One region of the Brevundimonas sp. TWP2-1 genome, then DNA from elsewhere that is predicted to be linked to it. Evidence: riboswitches for the same ligand, from Rfam matches in the RefSeq annotation. Region 1 holds a riboswitch; the other holds the start of a gene.
The links. A riboswitch is a leader RNA that binds a small molecule or an ion and turns the genes downstream of it on or off. The one in region 1 is predicted to bind glycine.

Region 1 (8,767 bases):
GATGGCGAACAGCGGCCCCAGGATGAAAACGCCGCTGATGACGTGGACCACCCACCCGGCGGCCAGATTTCCAGGCATGCCCATCATGCTGGCGATGACCCCCTGGAAGGGATCGAACCAGTTGAGGAACAGATTGGGTATTTCGAGCAAGGATACGGCCATGGTCGCCGCAAACCCGGCGATCAGACCCTTTTGTACGCGTGACATCATGACCTTAGCGCCTCCCAACGCATGAGTGGTTCTCTGATAACGCACAGACAGGATACGCCTGACTGGGGAGGACTGCGTTCACGTTGCCGTGGTTAGCGGTTGCAGCAACGCAACCGCAACAATATCCGCTAACTAGCGGAACAGCTTGCGGAAATAGCGTCGCACCTGTTTGCGACCGCGCGACAGGCGACGACCAGACCGCTTCACCACGACCTTTTCGGCGCGCAGGGCCTGCTGCCAGAAGACCGGCGCGAACTCCGGCTTCTTCCGCATCAGGCGACGGAAAGGATAGACCCATTTGGGGCGGGCGTACTGGGCGCGGATGAACTGGCGCTTGGCCCAGAACGAGCTCTTCAGGATCAGCATCAGGCCCACGGCGATGACCGGAATCCCGCCAGGACCCGGCAGGGGCGCGATCAGAATCCCCAGCAGCACCACGAACAGGCCGCCGATCATCAGCGCCCAGCGTTTCACCAGGCGCAGCATGCGGCTGCGCGGTTTCGAAGGCTGAGCGAGGAGAACAGAGAGGGAGGTCACGAATACGCCAGATGGGGAGGGGAGGTCGTTATGACAACGGTCGCCACGGCCGCGCGATCCCTCGTCGGGAAAGGAAACGACGACCGTGACGACCTTGCCACAAACTTCTTAAGACCCTGCGTCGATGGCGGATCGGTGTCCGGCGAATGACGCTTTGGTCATGAACCGCAGTCGTTCGCCGCCTGTTGCCGACGCGACACGGATCAGCCGTAGCGGACGCCGGTCAACCGCTCGGATTCCGCCCAGAGCCGTTGTGCGATCTCGGCGTCGCGGGCCTGGGGCTTGATCTCGGCGGAGCCCGGCGGTCCCTTCATCTCCATGACGCGTTGCGGTCCATAGTAGTCGCCCCCCTTCACGGTGGGCCCTGTGGCGGCCAGCAGCGTCGGCAGGGCGCCGTCTGCGGCGGAATGGCTGATGAAGGGTTGAAGCAGTCGCCCCGCCGCCATCATAAATCCACCCGCGCCCGACTGGGCCGGACCATTGGCGATCAGGTCGGTCCGGGCGAAGCCGGGGTGGGCCGCCGCGCTGGTCAGCTTCCAGCCCTGCGCCTGGCTGCGCCGGTCCAGCTCGATGGCGAACATCAGCATGGCCAGCTTGGACTGCTGATAAACCGGCCATGGCTTGTAGGCCGTCTTTTCGTAGTTCAGGTCGTCGAGGCGGATGCGCCCGCCTCTGTGGGCGATGCTGGAAAGTTGCACCACGCGCGCCCCCTCATGCCTGGAATGGGTTGCGCTGAGCAGTGGCAGCAGCCGCCCCGTCAGGGCGAAGTGGGACAGGTAGTTGGTGCCGAACTGCATCTCGAAGCCATCGGTCGTGACCTGACGCGTCGGCAGGGCCATGACGCCGGCGTTGTTGATCAGGATGTCGATGGGCCGTCCCGCCGTCAGATGACGGTCTGCGAAGGCGGAGATGGACGACAGGTCGCCCAGGTCCAGCAGGTCGAACCTCACGTCGGCGCCGGGATGTCGTGCGCGGATCAGCCGCTCGGCCTCGGCCCCCTTGGTTGGATTGCGGGCGGCCAGCACCACTTCGGCGCCTTTTGCGGCGAGTACGAGGGCGGTCTCCAGGCCCAGACCGCCGGTCGCGCCTGTAATCATGACAAGCTTGCCGCTCTGGTCGGGAATATCGTCTGTGGTCCAGGTCTTCATTTCGCTATCCTGTCGCTGAAACATGTTGTCTCGAAGGGTTCCGGCTTGCATATCTGCATCCGGTGCAAATATGCAAGAAGTGCAAGAAAAGATTCTTACCGCCGATCAAGGGCTGCGGGAGCGCAAACGGCTGGAAACGCACGCGCGTATCCAGGCCGAGGGCATGCGCCTGTTCCTCGACAGGGGGTTCGAGGCGACGACCCTGGACGATGTGGCGCAGGCGGCGGACGTATCGCGACGAACCCTGCTGAACTATTTCGGCTCCAAGGAGGAGATCGTCTTTTCGGCCAAGGCTGGGTTCCCGCAGATGGTCGCGGACGCCATCGCCGCGCGGCCGGCGGACGAGCCCCTGTTGGACATGGTGGAAAACGCCCTGATCGACCTGGCTCGGCAGCCTCAGTCGGAAGAGACGAAGGCGGTGGCCGTCCTGATCCACAGCACACCCTCGCTGAGGGCAGGCGACCAGGCGAAATACGAACAGGTCGAGCGGCTGCTGGCCGAGGCCCTGGCGGCGCGCAAGGGCCTGGCGTCCGACGACATCGCCTGCCGCGTCGTCGCCGGGACGGCGGTCAGCATCATGAAGCTGTCGCTGGACGTCTGGCTGGCCCATCCCGACGCGCCGCCGGAGACGTTCGGGCGCGCGGCCTTTGCGGCGCTGAGACGGGCGGCGGGCTAGGGATTTCGGGGCTACGAAAGCCCCATCATTCTTCCTATGGCCGTCATCCTAGGGACAAGCCCTAGAATGACGGGACTTAGGGGTGTCGGCTTTACGCCGCCTGGTTCGACCCAGCGGGCGCCGACCAGCGCAGGACCGGCGAGCGGGCGGCGCGGGTTTCGTCCAGTCGTTTCAGCGGGGCGTGGAAGGGCGCGCCCTTGAAGCGGTCGACGTCGCCGGCCTTCGCCGCCTCGGCCAACAGGCGCATGGCGTGGATGAAGCGGTCCAGTTCGGCCTTGGATTCGGTTTCCGTCGGCTCGATCAGCATGGCCCCGTGGACGACCAGCGGGAAATACATGGTCATCGGGTGGAAGCCCTCGTCGATCATCGCCTTGGCGAAGTCGAGCGTGGTGATGTCCGTGCCCTTCAGCCATTCGTCGTCGAACAGGGCCTCGTGCATGCAGGGTCCGTCGGGGAAGGCGGCCGACATCAGGTCCGACAGGCGGGCCTTGATGTAGTTGGCGTTCAGCACCGCGTCTTCGGCGACCTGACGCAGGCCGTCGGTGCCGTGGCTCATCATGTAGGACAGGGCGCGCACATACATGCCCATCTGGCCCTGGAAGGCGCACAGACGACCAAAGGCCTGAACGGCCTCGTCTTCCTCACGCTCGATCAGGCGATAGCCGTTGTTGTCATGCACGACCCAGGGAGCCGGGGCGAAGGGCGCCAGGGCTTCGGACAGCACGACCGGACCCGCGCCCGGACCGCCGCCGCCGTGCGGCGTCGAGAAGGTCTTGTGCAGGTTGATGTGCATCGCATCCACGCCGAGGTCGCCCGGCCGCACCCGGCCGACGATGGCGTTGAAGTTGGCGCCGTCGCAGTAGAAATAGGCGCCCGCCTCATGAGTCAGGCGGCTGATCTCCAGGATGTCGCGCTCAAACAGGCCGCAGGTGTTGGGGTTGGTCACCATGATGGCGGCCACGTCGTCGCCCAGCTTGGACGCCAGATCGGCCACGTCCACGCGGCCGTCTTCGGTCTGGGCGACCTCGACGACGGTGTAGCCGACGAAGGCGGCCGTGGCCGGGTTGGTGCCGTGGGCGCTGGTCGGCACCAGGACCTTGCGGCGCTTCTCATGCTGGCCCGAGGCCTCGTGCGCGGCGCGGATGGCCATCAGACCGCACAGTTCGCCGTGCGCGCCCGCCTTGGGCGACAGGGCGACGGCGGGCATGCCGGTCAGGGTCTTCAGCCAGTGGGCCAGCGTATCCATCAGTTCCAGCGCGCCCTGAACCGTCGAGATCGGCTGCAGCGGATGGATGTCCGAGAAACCGGCCAGGCGGGCCATCTTCTCGTTCAGGCGCGGGTTGTGCTTCATCGTGCACGAGCCCAGCGGATAAATGGCCAGGTCGATGGCGTGGTTCTTTTGCGACAGGCGCACATAGTGGCGCATGGCCTCGGGCTCGGACAGGCCGGGCAGGCCGATCGGGTCCTTGCGAACCAGGTCGCCCAGGTCCGAGCCATCGGTCTTGGGCTCAGCCAGATCGACGCCGGTCTTGCCCCAGCCGTCGCCCTCGAAGATCAGGGCTTCGTTCTGAAACAGGCCCCGGCCGCCGGTCAGGGTGGCGGGCTTGGACTGGACTTGGTTCGGAGCTGTCGGGCGGCCGACGGTGTTCATGGTGCTCATGGTCAGTATCCCTTACGCGCCGAGGACTTTGGAGAGCGACTTGGCGAGGATCTGGATGTCCGCATCCAGGGTGGTCTCCGTCGCGGCGACCAGCAGGACGTCGTCCATGCCGGCGTCGGGGGCCAGGCGGCTGTAGGGCACGCCGGCCAGCACATGGTGGTCGGCCAGGGTCGAGACGACCTCGGCCGCGTTTTTGGGCAGGCGCACCGCGAACTCGTTGAAGAAGCGCGAGGTCAGGATTTCGACGCCGGGGATGGCGGCCAGGGCGTCGCGCGTGGCGACGGCCTTTTCGTGGTTCAGCAGGGCCAGTTTGCGCAGGCCCGTCTCGCCCAACAGGCTCATGTGGATGGTGAAGGCCAGGGTGCAGAGGCCCGAGTTGGTGCAGATGTTCGACGTCGCCTTGTCGCGGCGGATGTGCTGCTCGCGCGTGGAGAGGGTCAGGACGAACCCGCGCTCGCCGTCGGCGTCCACCGTCTCGCCGGTCAGGCGGCCGGGCATCTGGCGGATCAGCTTCTCGCGCGTGGCGAACAGGCCGACATAGGGACCGCCGAAGTTCAGGGCGTTGCCGATCGACTGGCCCTCGGCCGCGACGATGTCGGCGCCCATTTCGCCGGGCGACTTCAGCAGGCCCATGGACACGGCCTCGGTGACCACGACGATCAGCAGGGCGCCGGCGGCACGGGCGGCCTCGGCGATCTTGGTCACATCCGTCGCCGTGCCGAAGACGTTCGGGGTCTGGACGACGACGCAGGCGGTGTCCGGACCGATCTGGTCGATCACGGCGGCCTCGGCGTCGAAGGCCGGGGCCAGGACCTGGGTCTCGACGCCGACGGCGTGGACCACGGTCTCGGTCGCCTTGACGTAGTGGGGGTGGACGCCGCCGCTGATCACCGCCTTGTTGCGGCGGGTCACGCGGGTCGCCATCAGCACGCCCTCGGCCATGGCGGTGGACCCGTCATAGAGCGAGGCGTTGGCCACCGGCATGCCGGTCAGGTTCGCGACCTGGGTCTGGAACTCGTACAGGTACTGTAGCGTGCCCTGGGCGATTTCCGGCTGGTAGGGAGTGTAGCTGGTCAGGAACTCGGACCGCTGGATCACGTGATCCACAGTCGCCGGGACGTGGTGCTTGTAAGCCCCCGCGCCGCAGAAGAAGGGCACGGCGCCGGCCGTGGCGTTCTTGGCGGCCATGGCGGACAGGGCGCGTTCGACCTCCATCTCGCCCGCCACGCGCGGCAGGTCCACCGGCCCGTCCAGCCGCGCCGCGTCGGGCACGTCCACGAACAGGTCGTCGATCGATTTCGCGCCGATGGCGGCGAGCATCGCCGTGCGGTCGTCGGGCGTCAGGGGGAGATAACGCATGGTCTTGTCCTGGGTCGTGAAAGGCCGAAGACCCGCCGACTCTTAATCAGCGGGTCCGATGGGGCTTAGAGGGTGGCGAGGAAGGCGTCGTAGGCGGCCTGGTCCATCAGGGCGTCCAGTTCAGCAGCGTCCGACACCTTGATCTTGGCGAACCAGCCGTCGCCTTCCGGGGCGGCGTTGACCGTTTCCGGCGCGGTCGACAGGGCGTCGTTGGCTTCGACCACTTCGCCCGAAACGGGGGCGTAGACGTCCGAGGCGGCCTTGACGCTCTCGACCACGGCGAAGCTGCTTCCCTTGGAGACAGTCTTGCCGACCTCAGGCACTTCCACGAACACCACGTCGCCCAGGGCGTCGGCGGCGTGTTTGGAAATGCCCGCAGTGGCGATGTCGCCGTCCAGGCTGACCCACTCGTGATCCTTGGTGAACTTCATGATCTGATCCTCAGACGGTCTTCGGTTTGCGGTAATAGCGTTGCGCCACGAAGGGCATGGCGACGACTTCGGCGGCGGCGGTCTTGCCGCGCACGATGACCTTCAGGTCCGTGCCCAGCGCGGCATAGGCCGGCGGCACGAAGCCCATGGCGATGTTCTTGCCCAGGGTGGGGGAGGGGCCGCCCGAGGTGACCTTGCCGATGACGCTACCGTCCATGTCGGCGATCTCGGCGCCTTCGCGGGCCGGGGCGCCTTCCTTGACGATCAGGCCCACGCGGACGCGCGACGGACCGTCGGCCAGTTCCTTCAGGATGCGGTCGGCGCCGTTGAAGTCCGCGCGCTCCTTGCGGGACTTGGACAGGGCGAAGATCAGCGCCCCTTCGACCGGGCTGGTCGTCGGGTCGATGTCGTGGCCGTGCAGCGGCAGGCCGGCTTCCAGGCGCAGGCTGTCGCGGGCGCCCAGGCCGATCGGTTTGACGCGGGCGTCCTCCAGGATGGTGTTCCACACCCGCTCGGCCTGATCCGCAGGCACCGAAATCTCATAGCCATCCTCGCCGGTATAGCCCGAACGCGAGACATAGCAGTCGCAGCCGAACAGCATCAGCCGGGCGCATTCCATGAAGCCCATCTCGGCCAGGATCGGCTCATGCGCGGCCATGACTTCGGCGGCTTCCGGTCCCTGGATGGCGATCAGGGCGCGGTCCAGCACGGTCAGCTTGGCGTCGCCTTCCAGGTTCGCGTCCCAGAAGGCGAAGTCCTCGTCCTTGTTGCCGGCGTTGACGACGACGAACAGGCCGTCATGGTCGGGGCGGCCGGCCATCAGGTCGTCGATGATCCCGCCGTCCTTGTTCAGCAGCAGCGAATACTTCTGTTTGCCGGCCTTCAGGATTTCATAGTCGCCGGGCACGAAACGCTCGAACTGGGCGGTGGCGTTCTCGCCGGTGATCTTGCACTGGCCCATGTGCGACACGTCGAACAGGCCGGCGTGTTCGCGTGTCCAGCGGTGCTCGGCCAGGACGCCCTCATACTGGACCGGCATGTCATAGCCGCCGAAGCCCACCATCCGGGCCCCGAGGGCGCGGTGCGCGGCGTTCAGGGGCGTGGTCTTCAGGGCTTGATCGGTCATGGTTCAGGCTTTCACGGTCGCGTTTGGTGGCGGAGCTCCGCCGTCTTCGCGCCCCCGCTGTCCTGAAGCCTGAGAGATTCCGGCGACCAAATCATGTCGCCTTGCTCCGTCGGCGCGCCCATCAAGAGCGACTTTCCAGCGTCCGTATGCTATCGCGGTCCGTTTGCCTGAGCGTTTCCGGGGCGGTTGCGCCTTCGGCGTCGAGCCTGGTTTCCCAGTCAAGAACTCTCCCGCGAGAGCACTCGACCTAAGCCACCGACTCCGGCTCCAAGTCAAGCGCCGTCGGCTTTTGGAGGCGGTTTGGCGTCTTCATTATCAGCGGTGGCCTCGCCGGTTGACGCGTCGCTCTTGCTCTCAAGCCGTCGGCCCGCCAAGAACGGTGCGACGCTCCCAGCCGCACCCGGACCGACCGCATGACCGCCGACCGCACCCGCCTCGACGCCCATATCGCCGCTTTGGACGCGCCCGAGGGGCTGAAAACGGTCCTGACCGTCGTCGCCGCCACCTGCGCTGAAATCAGCAAGCTCGTCGCCGGCGGCGCCCTGGCCGGCGCCCTCGGCGCATCGGGTCAGATCAATGTTCAGGACGAGGAGCAGAAGAAGCTCGACGTCATGACCAACGACATGCTGACCGATGCGCTTCTGGCCAGCCCCGTCGTCGCCGGGGTCGCGTCCGAGGAAATGGACGAGGTCCAGCCGGCGGCCCATTCCACCGGCGATTATCTGGTCCTGTTCGACCCGCTGGACGGCTCGTCCAACATCGACATCAACGCCATGGTCGGGACCATCGTTTCGGTGCTGAAGTCCGCGACGCCTTCGCCGACCGAGGCTGACTTCATGCAGCCGGGCCGCAATCAGGTCGCGGCCCTCTATGCCCTCTACGGTCCCCAGACCATGCTGGTCCTGACCACCGGCGCGGGGGTGAAGGGCTTCACCCTGTCGAACGACGGCGACTGGATCCTGACCCACGACGCCATCGCCATATCGCCGGACACCAAGGAGTTCGCGATCAACATGTCCAACCTGCGCCACTGGTCCGAGCCGGTGCAGACCTACATCGGCGACCTGCTGAAGGGCGATGAAGGCCCGCGCGGCAAGAACTTCAACATGCGCTGGGTCGCGGCCATGGTGGCGGACGTCCACCGCATCCTGATGCGCGGCGGCGTCTTCCTGTACCCGTGGGACAGCCGCGAGCCGACCAAGCCCGGCAAGCTGCGCCTGATGTACGAGGGCAATCCCATGGCCTTCCTGGTCGAACAGGCTGGGGGCAAGGCGACGACGGACGGCGTGCAGCCCATCCTGGACATCCAGCCCGAGCATCTGCACCAGCGTATCCCCGTCGCCCTGGGGTCGGCGAACGAGATCGACGCCTACGCGGGCGTCTGATGAAGGTTTCCGGGACCGACGCACTTCTGGTCATCGACCCGCAGAACGACTTCTGCGAGGGCGGCAATCTGGCTGTCGCAGGCGGGGCGGGGATCATGCCGCTGATCAACCGGCTGGCGGATCGGTTCGACAAGGTGATCCTGACCCAGGACTGGCACACGCCGGACCAGATTTCGTTCGCCTCCAACCACCCCGGCGCAGCCCCCTTCACCGAGATCAAGGTCGCCTACGGCCC
Region 2 (8,767 bases), on a different contig from region 1:
CCGGCGACGGCGAATCCGGCGCCGACCAGAAAGCCCAGAATGGAGACGCCGATGTCCACGCGGGCGGCCTTGGACACCTCGCCCGCCGCCCGGTACCGCTCCTGCGCCAGCTTGGCCAGGTTGCGCACCGGCGCGCCGGCCAGGCCGAAGGCGACAGCGATCTTGAGCGCAGGCGGCAGGGGCGCCAGCCACACCACCAGGGCGGCGATGGGGGTGAAGACGGCGATGATGGCGAAGGAGGTGCGGTACAGGCTGGCGAAATGCGTGGCCAGGCCCTGGGGCGTGCGTTCGGCCGCCCAGAAGCGCGCCATCGACGCCTCAAGCCAGCTGAAGGTCACGGTGTGGGCCAACGTCGTGACCGAAAAGGCCAGGGCGTAGTGGCCGAAGTCGTCGGGGCTGAGCAGGCGCGTGAAGACGAAGATGGTCAGGAACCCGACCACCCCCTGGACGATCTGGGCCGGCAGATAGCCCCAGACGCCGCGCCAGAACATGCGCTGTTCGCTCAACGCACGGCCGCCCGGTCGCCCAGCAGGACGGGGATGGTGACGGCGATGACCCACAGGTCCAGCCAGAAGGACTGGCGTTCGATATATTCGATGTCCAGCTGGACGCGCTCACGCACCTGGGCCTCGGTGTCCACGGGACCGCGCGAGCCCTTGATGGCGGCCCAGCCGGTCATGCCGGGCTTGATGCGGTGGCGATGGGCGTATTCGGCGACCAGCAGGGCGGATTCGGTCTCGCCGGTCTTCATGCCGATGGCGTGGGGGCGCGGGCCGACCAGGGACATCTCGCCCGACAGGACGTTGAAGATCTGGGGCAGCTCATCCAGGCTGGTGGCCCGGATGAAACGGCCGACGCGGGTGACGCGGTCGTCGCCGGGGCAGACCTGGCGGCTGGCGGTGGCGTCGGCGGCGTCATGACGCATCGAGCGGAACTTCCACACCACGATGGTCTCGTGATTGAAGCCGTGGCGACGCTGGCGGAAGAGGATCGGACCAGGGCTGTCCAGCCGCACCGCCAGGGCGACCAGGGCCATGACGGGGGCGGCGACCACCAGGGCGACCGCGCCGATCAGCAGGTCCTGCATCCGCTTGTTGAAGGCCCGACGATCCGGATCGGCCGGCCCGTCCAGCGACGCCAGCGGCGCATTGGCCAGCCGGTTCAGCACCCCGTCACGACCCAGTTCCGAATCGACCAGCACCGTCAGCGGATTGGGCAGAGCGTTCAGCCGCTGCGTCAGGTCGCGCACCCGTTGGCCCGCATTCGGATCGATGGCCAGGACGATCCGGTCCACATAGGGGGTCATCCGGTGGGTCAGCAGGGCGTTGGCGTCACCCAGAACCGGCACGCCGGCGACGCTGTCGGGCGAACGGGCCAGCCGATCGTCGAACACGCCCAGCACATTCATGTCGCGCCGCTCCAGCGCCCGCTCGATCAGGGTCTGGGCGTTACGCGTCGCGCCGACGATGACGATATTGGGCGACAGGGCGCCGAGACGCCGCCAGCGGGCGATCACCGCCAGCCACAGCCCATGCAGCACGATCAAGGCCGCCGTCGTCGTCAGCGCCCAGGGCGCGACGATGTCCAAGGCTGGTCGATCCAGCAGCCATCCCAGGATCAGGGCGACGCCGGCCGAGACCACTCCCACGCTCGCAACCCCGGCCAGATGCAGGGTCCAGGGCGTGTCGCGACCGAATCGATAAAGCTGTAGCGCCCGCATCGACACAAGGACCAGCACTGCGCCGCCGATGACGGGCGCGGCGTCGCCGACCGTGATGTCGGCCAGGCCCATGGGCTGGATCGCCAGGATCGCGCCCAAGGCCAGACCGACGACCACCAGCACATCGACGAGCCTGAAATAGTGGGCCGACAGCCGCACGGTCGACCGCTGGCGCGCATTCAGCCACACCTCGGGGCGGAACGGCCCACGCGCGGCGCGGCTCTTGGGCGGCGCGTCGGCGGCGAGAGTGGCGGGGCGGTCGAGCAAAGGGCGATCCAGAGGCGAAGAGCGGCCGCGATACTGCCGGTATCGCCTCTATGTCGCGTTAACGTGGACACTTTCGCCCGAACCGGATTGCGCGACGCATCAGCCTCCGCTATCGACGCCGTCGCAGGAGACGTGGCCGAGTGGCTGAAGGCAACGGTTTGCTAAATCGTCGTACCCCGTAAGGGGTACCGAGGGTTCGAATCCCTCCGTCTCCGCCACGCACCTTCAGCTGGATGTCTCCAAGCTCAACATCTTCCAAGAACCTCTGAAGCTGCCGCGGCTTAGGCTCGCCAGTCTGGGCTATTCACCCCCTCTAACCTCCGTGACTTCCCGCGTTCGCCGCAGAATGTCGGGCTGCGTCTCTGCGTGCCCGACTTGACCGACGATTTCCCTGCTAACAGGGAAATTTCGACGATTCTTGGAGGCGAGAATACAAACCGCCGTGGGCAAACGCCCACGACGGCTGAAGTCAAATCCTGCGACCCAAGCCGCATCAGGGAAATTGTCAGGGAATCATAGCGCCGAAGATTTCGCGCTACGCCGACAAGACGGTAGCGCTGACGTGATCATTACTTGGAGACAGGAAGCGGGTTTTCTTCACTTCGACGCCGATAATCGTGTAGTAGGGTCCAGCCCTGCTTCCAGCACTCTTTCGAGCAGCGTCGATGCAAGCGGCTGGGTCATGGTCGGGCTCAATTCTGAACGCTACAGCTTTCCGGTGGAACTCCTACGAGGGGACTGAGCCAATAAGCTTCAGTGATTGCGCCGCGTCCGGTCCTGGCGCTTTTCCGAAATGAGAGTGCAGGGCGATTTGCGCCTAAGCGGCATTTGCGGAGATGGGACCGGTCACTGAAATCCATTCAGCTTCGTCGAAAACTTAGGCCAATATCCTTAGGTAAGAAGTCGAAAGACAATCCCTCCAACCAGGCCAGATCTCTTCCCGCCGCGATTGCTCAAGTGAAACTGGGCGTCTTGGGCTTCAGCGAGAGTGTGAACGATCGCCAGGCCGAGGCCGGAGCCGGACGCTTGGGATGAGGCGGCGCGGAAGAAGCGGTCGGTAAGGTGGGGAAGCGTGGCTTCATCGACGCCTGGGCCGTGATCCCAGACGCAGATCGCACCCGTCGTTTGAACATGCACGATCACAGGCGGTGCGCCGTGGTGGAAGGCGTTGTCGATCAGGTTGAGGATCTGTTCGGTGATGAGGTCCTCGGCCCCGAGGACGGTGACCGGTTCGGCTGGAAGACGAAGACGCAGGGCGCCGTCAGGAAAGCTGCGGCGCTCACGGGCGGCCTGGCAGGCGCGGCGTGCGGCGCGGCCGAGGTCGGCGGAAGACTCGATGCGGGCGCCGTCGGCGCGGGCCGTGGACAGCAGTTGTCCGACGAGGCGCGTCATGCCGCTGACGGCGTCGCGAGAATCGGCGAGCAACCTTCTCTCCTGATCCGTCCAGGGACGGGAAGAGCCTGCGAGGAGTTCGAGATTGGCGGACACCACCGACAGCGGCGTGCGCAGCTGATGCGAGGCGTCGGCTGCGAACCGCTGAATGCCTGAGGTCGAGGTCTCCAGCCGCGCGAGCAGATGGTTGAAGGCGTTCAGAACCGGCCAGAACTCGCGCGGGGCCAGATCGACATTGGTCGGGGCGAAGTCGGCCGAGGGGCTGGGGCGGCGCGTCAGATCGTCGATCAGACGTTTGAGCGAGTTCAGGCCCCATTGCAGGGCAGGCCAGATCAGAAGGGCGGCTAGCACGACCAGAAGGCCGGGAAGGAGCAGCATGCTGCGGTAAAGCTCGCGCAGACTGGCGCGGCGGGAGTCCAAACTTTGGGCGACCGAGACGCGGATGGGGGCGTCGCGGCCAGGGATGATCAGGGTCTGTTGCGCCATCCGCACCGAAACGCCCCGGACCGACAGGTCTGCGAAGACCGGGCGGTCCGCCTGGGCCTGAGCGAGGTTGGGCAGTTCTGAATAGCCAGTGACGAGCCGGTCGCCTTCGCTGACGCTGTAGAAGACGGCGTCACGCTCGGGGCCGTCCAGCAGGGCAAGCGCCCAGGGTTCCACGTTCACGGTGATGCGGTCATCCGCGACCGACACGGTCTCGCGGATCGTTTGCAGCGCGCCGGCCAGCAACCGGTCCGCATTGTTCGCCACCACCCGCTGGGCCGTCCAGGCGCCGACCGCCAGGACGACGACGGCGAAGATCGCCAGCGGAACCACCTGTGCGATCAACAGGCGTGTGACCAGGCTGTGGGAACGGGCAGGCCGGGCGCGGCTCATGGATCGAGGCGATACCCGCGACCACGGATGTTGGTCACGGCGGGGCCGTCGGGCTGAAGCTTGCGACGCAGCCGTCCGACGTGGATTTCCAGCGCATTGAGGGACGGCGCCTCGTCCTGCGGGAAGACCTCGGCGGCCAGCAGGTCGCGGTCCACCACCTGTCCCGGCCGGGACGCAAGGACGCGCAGGGCGGCCCATTCGCGGGGGCGCAGAGCAAGGTCTCGGTCGTTGACCAAGGCGCGCCCGGTGCGCCAGTCGCAGAAGAGGGTTCCGACCACGACCGCGCCGGCGGCCTGTCCCTGACGCCGGCGCACGATGGCGCGCAGGCGCGCGACCAGTTCCGACGGAGCGAACGGCTTGACCAGATAGTCGTCGGCCCCGAGGTCCAGGCCCGCGACGCGGTCGCCGAGCGCGTCGCGCGCCGTCAGCATCAGAACCGGCGTCGACGATCCTCGACGCCTCAGGGTTCTGAGCACTTCGAAGCCGTCGATGTCGGGCAGGCCGATGTCCAGGATGGCGGCGTCGAAGACCTCTGCGCTCTCCAGCTGCAAGGCCTGTTCGCCGCTGTCGATACAGCTTGCCTCGAAGCCCGCCTCATGAAGACTGGCTTCAAGCGAATGCCGCAGCGCCTTGTCATCTTCGACGACGAGTATTCTCATGGCGACGGAACGGGGCGACGGATCATGCGCGACACCATAGCCAGAAAGCCGGAGCGGTGAAGACGGATCGACGACATCTGCTGATGGGGCTGGCGGGAGGCATGGCCGGATTGGGCGCCGCCGCCTGTTCGTCGGAACCGGAGGGGGCGGGCACGGCGCAGCGTGTGCGCTGGCTGGCGCGTCGCGAAGGGGCGCTGCACATCCTGACCAACACCAGCCTTATGGGGCCGGTGCTGGAGGCCTTTCGTCGTCGCTGGCCCGGGATCAGCGTGCGTCTCGAAGACATAAACTCCACGCGGATCGCCGAACAGGTTCGCGCGCTGGCGGATACGGGGCAGGACGGGCCGGATCTGGTCTGGAGCACGGCGATGGACGTGCAGGTCAAGCTGATCAACGACGGCTATGCCCAGGCCTACAAGTCCCCGCATCGGGCGGCGATGCCCGATGGGTCGGTGTGGCGCGACCAGGGGTATGGGCTGACCGCCGAGCCGATCGTGTTCGCCTACAACAAGGGCCAGCTTGCGGGCGATGTCGTGCCCCGCAGTCACGCGGATCTGCTGCGGTTGCTCAGGACGCGGCCTGACGTCTTCGACGGACGCGTCACTCTCTATGATGCGGAACGCAGCGGCGTGGCCCTGATGCAGTTGTCGGCGGACGTGCAGATCTATCCCGACGCCTGGCCGTTGATGGAGGCGCTGGGCGCGCAGCGTCCGCGACTGGACACCTCGGGGCAGAGGATGATGGCCCAGATCGCCGATGGGCGGATGGTGTTCGCCTACAATATGAACCGATCCTACGGCGAGTCCTGGGCCGAGCGTGTTCCCCAGATCGGACTGATCACGCCTGACGACTATCATCTGTCCGTGTCCCGGGTGGCCTTCATTCCCCGCAACGCCGCGCACCCGAATGCGGCGCGACTGTTCCTGGACTTTCTGCTGTCGCGCGAAGGCCAGCGGGTGATCGGCGCGCTGGGTGTCCGGCCGGTGCGCGACGATGTCGATGCGCCCATACGTCCCGCTTCGCCCGGCGTTCGGCCTATCCGTGTGGGGCCGGCCCTGCTGGCCAATCTGGATCAGGCGCGCCGTGCGACCCTGCTGACGCGCTGGGACACAGCGATGCGTTCTGGCGTCAGGGCGCCCTCGGATCCTGCAGCGCCCTGAGCGTTCCTGTGGATAAGTCCACAAAGTCCGAAACCCGCCTTTCTGTCACGCCGCCGTCACTGCCGCATGAGCCGCCGTTCGAGCGCGGCCATAAACGATGCGCGCCGATCTGGAAGAGCAATGAAATGCGAACCTGGCGCTTATTGCCGCAATAAAATTGCGGTTTTCACGTATTTGACACCAGGCGCGGGGTCGATCTTACTCAGCTTCAGCAAGGCGGGAGAAATCGGCTCCGGCCGACGCCGAAGGCGCAACCGCCCCGGAAACGCTCAGGCAAACGGACCGTCTTGCTGAAGGAACGCTGGAGAGAAGGACGGGTCCGGGGGATCCGCCCTCGCCGAAGGAGAAACGGGTCGCAAGGCCCCGAAGCTCTCAGGCCTGATGACAGCGGGGGCGAAACGACGCCGCAGAGCGTCGCTCGCGTCAGACACCCCTGGGGAGGGGCGTCATCTTTATGAGGACCATCGCCTTGTCTCGTCTCAACCGCCATCTGACCACCTGCTGCAGCGCCATCGCCCTTCTGTCGTGCGCCGGGATCGCTCACGCACAGGACGCCCAAACCGCTCAAGAGGCCGCCGCCTCGGTGGACGACATCGTCGTCACCGCGTCCCGGATCGACCGGGCCGGCTTCCAGGCGCCCACGCCCACCATCCATCTGACGGCCGAGGATCTTTCGGTCGGCGCGCGCCAGAACATCGCCGCCGCGCTGAACGACATGCCTCAGTTCAAGGCCAGCAGCTCGCCCCAGACGACCGGCACCAACACCGGCGCCGGCAATGCGCCGGTCGATCTGCGCGGCCTGGGGATCAACCGCACGCTGGTCCTGATCGACGGGCGACGGGTGTCGAGCGAGAACGACCTCAACAGCATTCCGTCCGTTCTGGTGAAGAGCGTCGACGTCGTCACCGGCGGTGCATCCGCAGCCTGGGGTTCGGGCGCCGTCGCCGGCGTTGTGAACATCGGCATCGACCGCTTCTTCACCGGCGGCAAGCTGGGCGCCGAATACGGCATCTCTTCCTTCGACGACGCCGAGCAACAGCGGTTCGAAGCCGCATGGGGCACGCCTTTCGCGAACGGCCGCGGTCATTTCGTGATCGGCGGCGAATATCTGGACAATGACGGCGTCGTTCCCAAGACCTCGCGTCCGGCCATCGGTCGCTGGGCTCAGGTCTCGAACGGCGCAGGCGCGTTTGTCACCGTTCCCAACGTCGGCTTCTCCAACGCGGCCTACGGCGGTCTGATCATGTCCGGCGTGAATGCTGGCAAGGTGTTCAATCCCGACGGCACGCTGCGCGCCTTCAACTATGGCACGGTGGTCGGCACGAATACGGTCGGCGGCGAGGGGCCGTCGAACGACGACCTCAGCCCCCTGGTCACGCCCCAGCGGCGTTACGCCGGTCTGGCCAGCGCCACCTACGAGCTTTCCGACAAGCTGCGGCTGACGGCCGACGTTCGTCACTCGCGGATGTGGAACAACTACATCTGGTTCGGCGATCACAACCGCGGCAATCTGACGATCAAGAACGACAACGCCTTCCTGTCTGCGGCGATCAAGCAGCAGATGGCGGCGGCGAGTCAGACCTCCTTCACCATGGGCCGCTTCAACTCCGACCTGTCCTATTCGACGATCGATTTCGAGCGGGTCACGACCCAGGCGACCATCGCCCTGGACGGCGAGTTCGGCGACAACTGGCGCTGGGGCGCCTACTACAGCCATGGCGAATACGAGAACAATATCGACACGCCGGGCTTCCTGCTGACCACCAACTACGCCCAGGCGGTCGACTCGGTCATCAGCCCCGTGACGGGGCAGGCCGTCTGCCGCGTGACCCTGACCAACGCCAACTCCGGCTGCGTGCCGATCAACCTGTTCGGCCTGGGCGCACCGTCACAGGAAGCCATCGACTATGTCACCGGCACGCCGCAACAACGGACCACGACGAAGCTGGACGTCGCCGGCGTCAGCCTGCGCGGCGAGCCCTTCAGCCTGCCTGCGGGGGACGTCTCGATCGCCGTCGGTCTGGAGGCCCGCAAGGAGCAGACCGATCAGCGCGTCGGTGAGCTGGATGCGGCCAAGGCGTTCCAGACCTTCAGCTTCTCGGCCATGTCGGGCGAGTTCACCGTCAAGGAAGCCTTCGGCGAAATCTTGGTGCCGATCGTTCGCGACCTGCCGGTGCTGAACAATCTGGAATTCAACGCTGCGGCCCGCATATCGGACTACGACACCACGGGCTCGATCTGGTCGTGGAAGGTCGGCGCGACCAACGAGTTCTTCCCAGGTTTCCGCGGGCGCATCACCCAGTCGCGCGACATCCGGTCGGCGAACCTGGCCGAACTCTACACCACCACCACGACCGGCTATAACAACATCAACGACCCCTTGAAGGGCCAGACCGTCTACACGCTGAACAACGGCGGTGGTAACCCGAACTTGGCGCCGGAAACGGCGGACACCCTGACGCTGGGACTGACCTATTCGCCTCCGTCGATCCCCGGCCTGAACATGTCGGTCGACTACTACAACATCAAGATCGACGACGTGATCACGACGATCGCGCCTCAGGATCTGGTCAGCCGCTGCTTCAACGGCAACACCGCCCTGTGCGCCAATGTCGATCGCGACGCCTCGGGCAATCTGATCCGCACGCGGTCCACCTATGTGAACCTGGCCGAGTATCACACCGACGGCATCG

Region 2: linked by a shared signal. The riboswitch ahead of ACP7BH_RS02020 (TonB-dependent receptor domain-containing protein) and the one ahead of gcvT (glycine cleavage system aminomethyltransferase GcvT) in region 1 are both predicted to bind glycine.

The regions. Positions count from the first base shown of each region.
Region 1 covers NZ_JAFCWR010000002.1:57,263-66,029, reverse strand. The annotation lists gene ACP7BH_RS10535 (DUF6789 family protein) at 1-210, opposite strand, end outside; gene ACP7BH_RS10530 (hypothetical protein) at 343-696, opposite strand; gene ACP7BH_RS10525 (oxidoreductase) at 951-1,895, opposite strand; gene ACP7BH_RS10520 (TetR family transcriptional regulator) at 1,966-2,571, shown strand; gene gcvPB (aminomethyl-transferring glycine dehydrogenase subunit GcvPB) at 2,663-4,231, opposite strand; gene gcvPA (aminomethyl-transferring glycine dehydrogenase subunit GcvPA) at 4,244-5,590, opposite strand; gene gcvH (glycine cleavage system protein GcvH) at 5,656-6,021, opposite strand; gene gcvT (glycine cleavage system aminomethyltransferase GcvT) at 6,032-7,147, opposite strand; glycine riboswitch at 7,203-7,288, opposite strand; glycine riboswitch at 7,293-7,390, opposite strand; gene ACP7BH_RS10495 (class 1 fructose-bisphosphatase) at 7,561-8,532, shown strand; gene pncA (bifunctional nicotinamidase/pyrazinamidase) at 8,532-8,767, shown strand, end outside.
Region 2 covers NZ_JAFCWR010000001.1:379,605-388,371, forward strand. The annotation lists gene ACP7BH_RS01990 (lipopolysaccharide biosynthesis protein) at 1-506, opposite strand, end outside; gene ACP7BH_RS01995 (exopolysaccharide biosynthesis polyprenyl glycosylphosphotransferase) at 503-1,987, opposite strand; tRNA gene ACP7BH_RS02000 (tRNA-Ser) at 2,114-2,205, shown strand; gene ACP7BH_RS02005 (sensor histidine kinase N-terminal domain-containing protein) at 2,879-4,255, opposite strand; gene ACP7BH_RS02010 (response regulator transcription factor) at 4,252-4,914, opposite strand; gene ACP7BH_RS02015 (ABC transporter substrate-binding protein) at 4,971-6,074, shown strand; glycine riboswitch at 6,282-6,369, shown strand; gene ACP7BH_RS02020 (TonB-dependent receptor domain-containing protein) at 6,544-8,767, shown strand, end outside.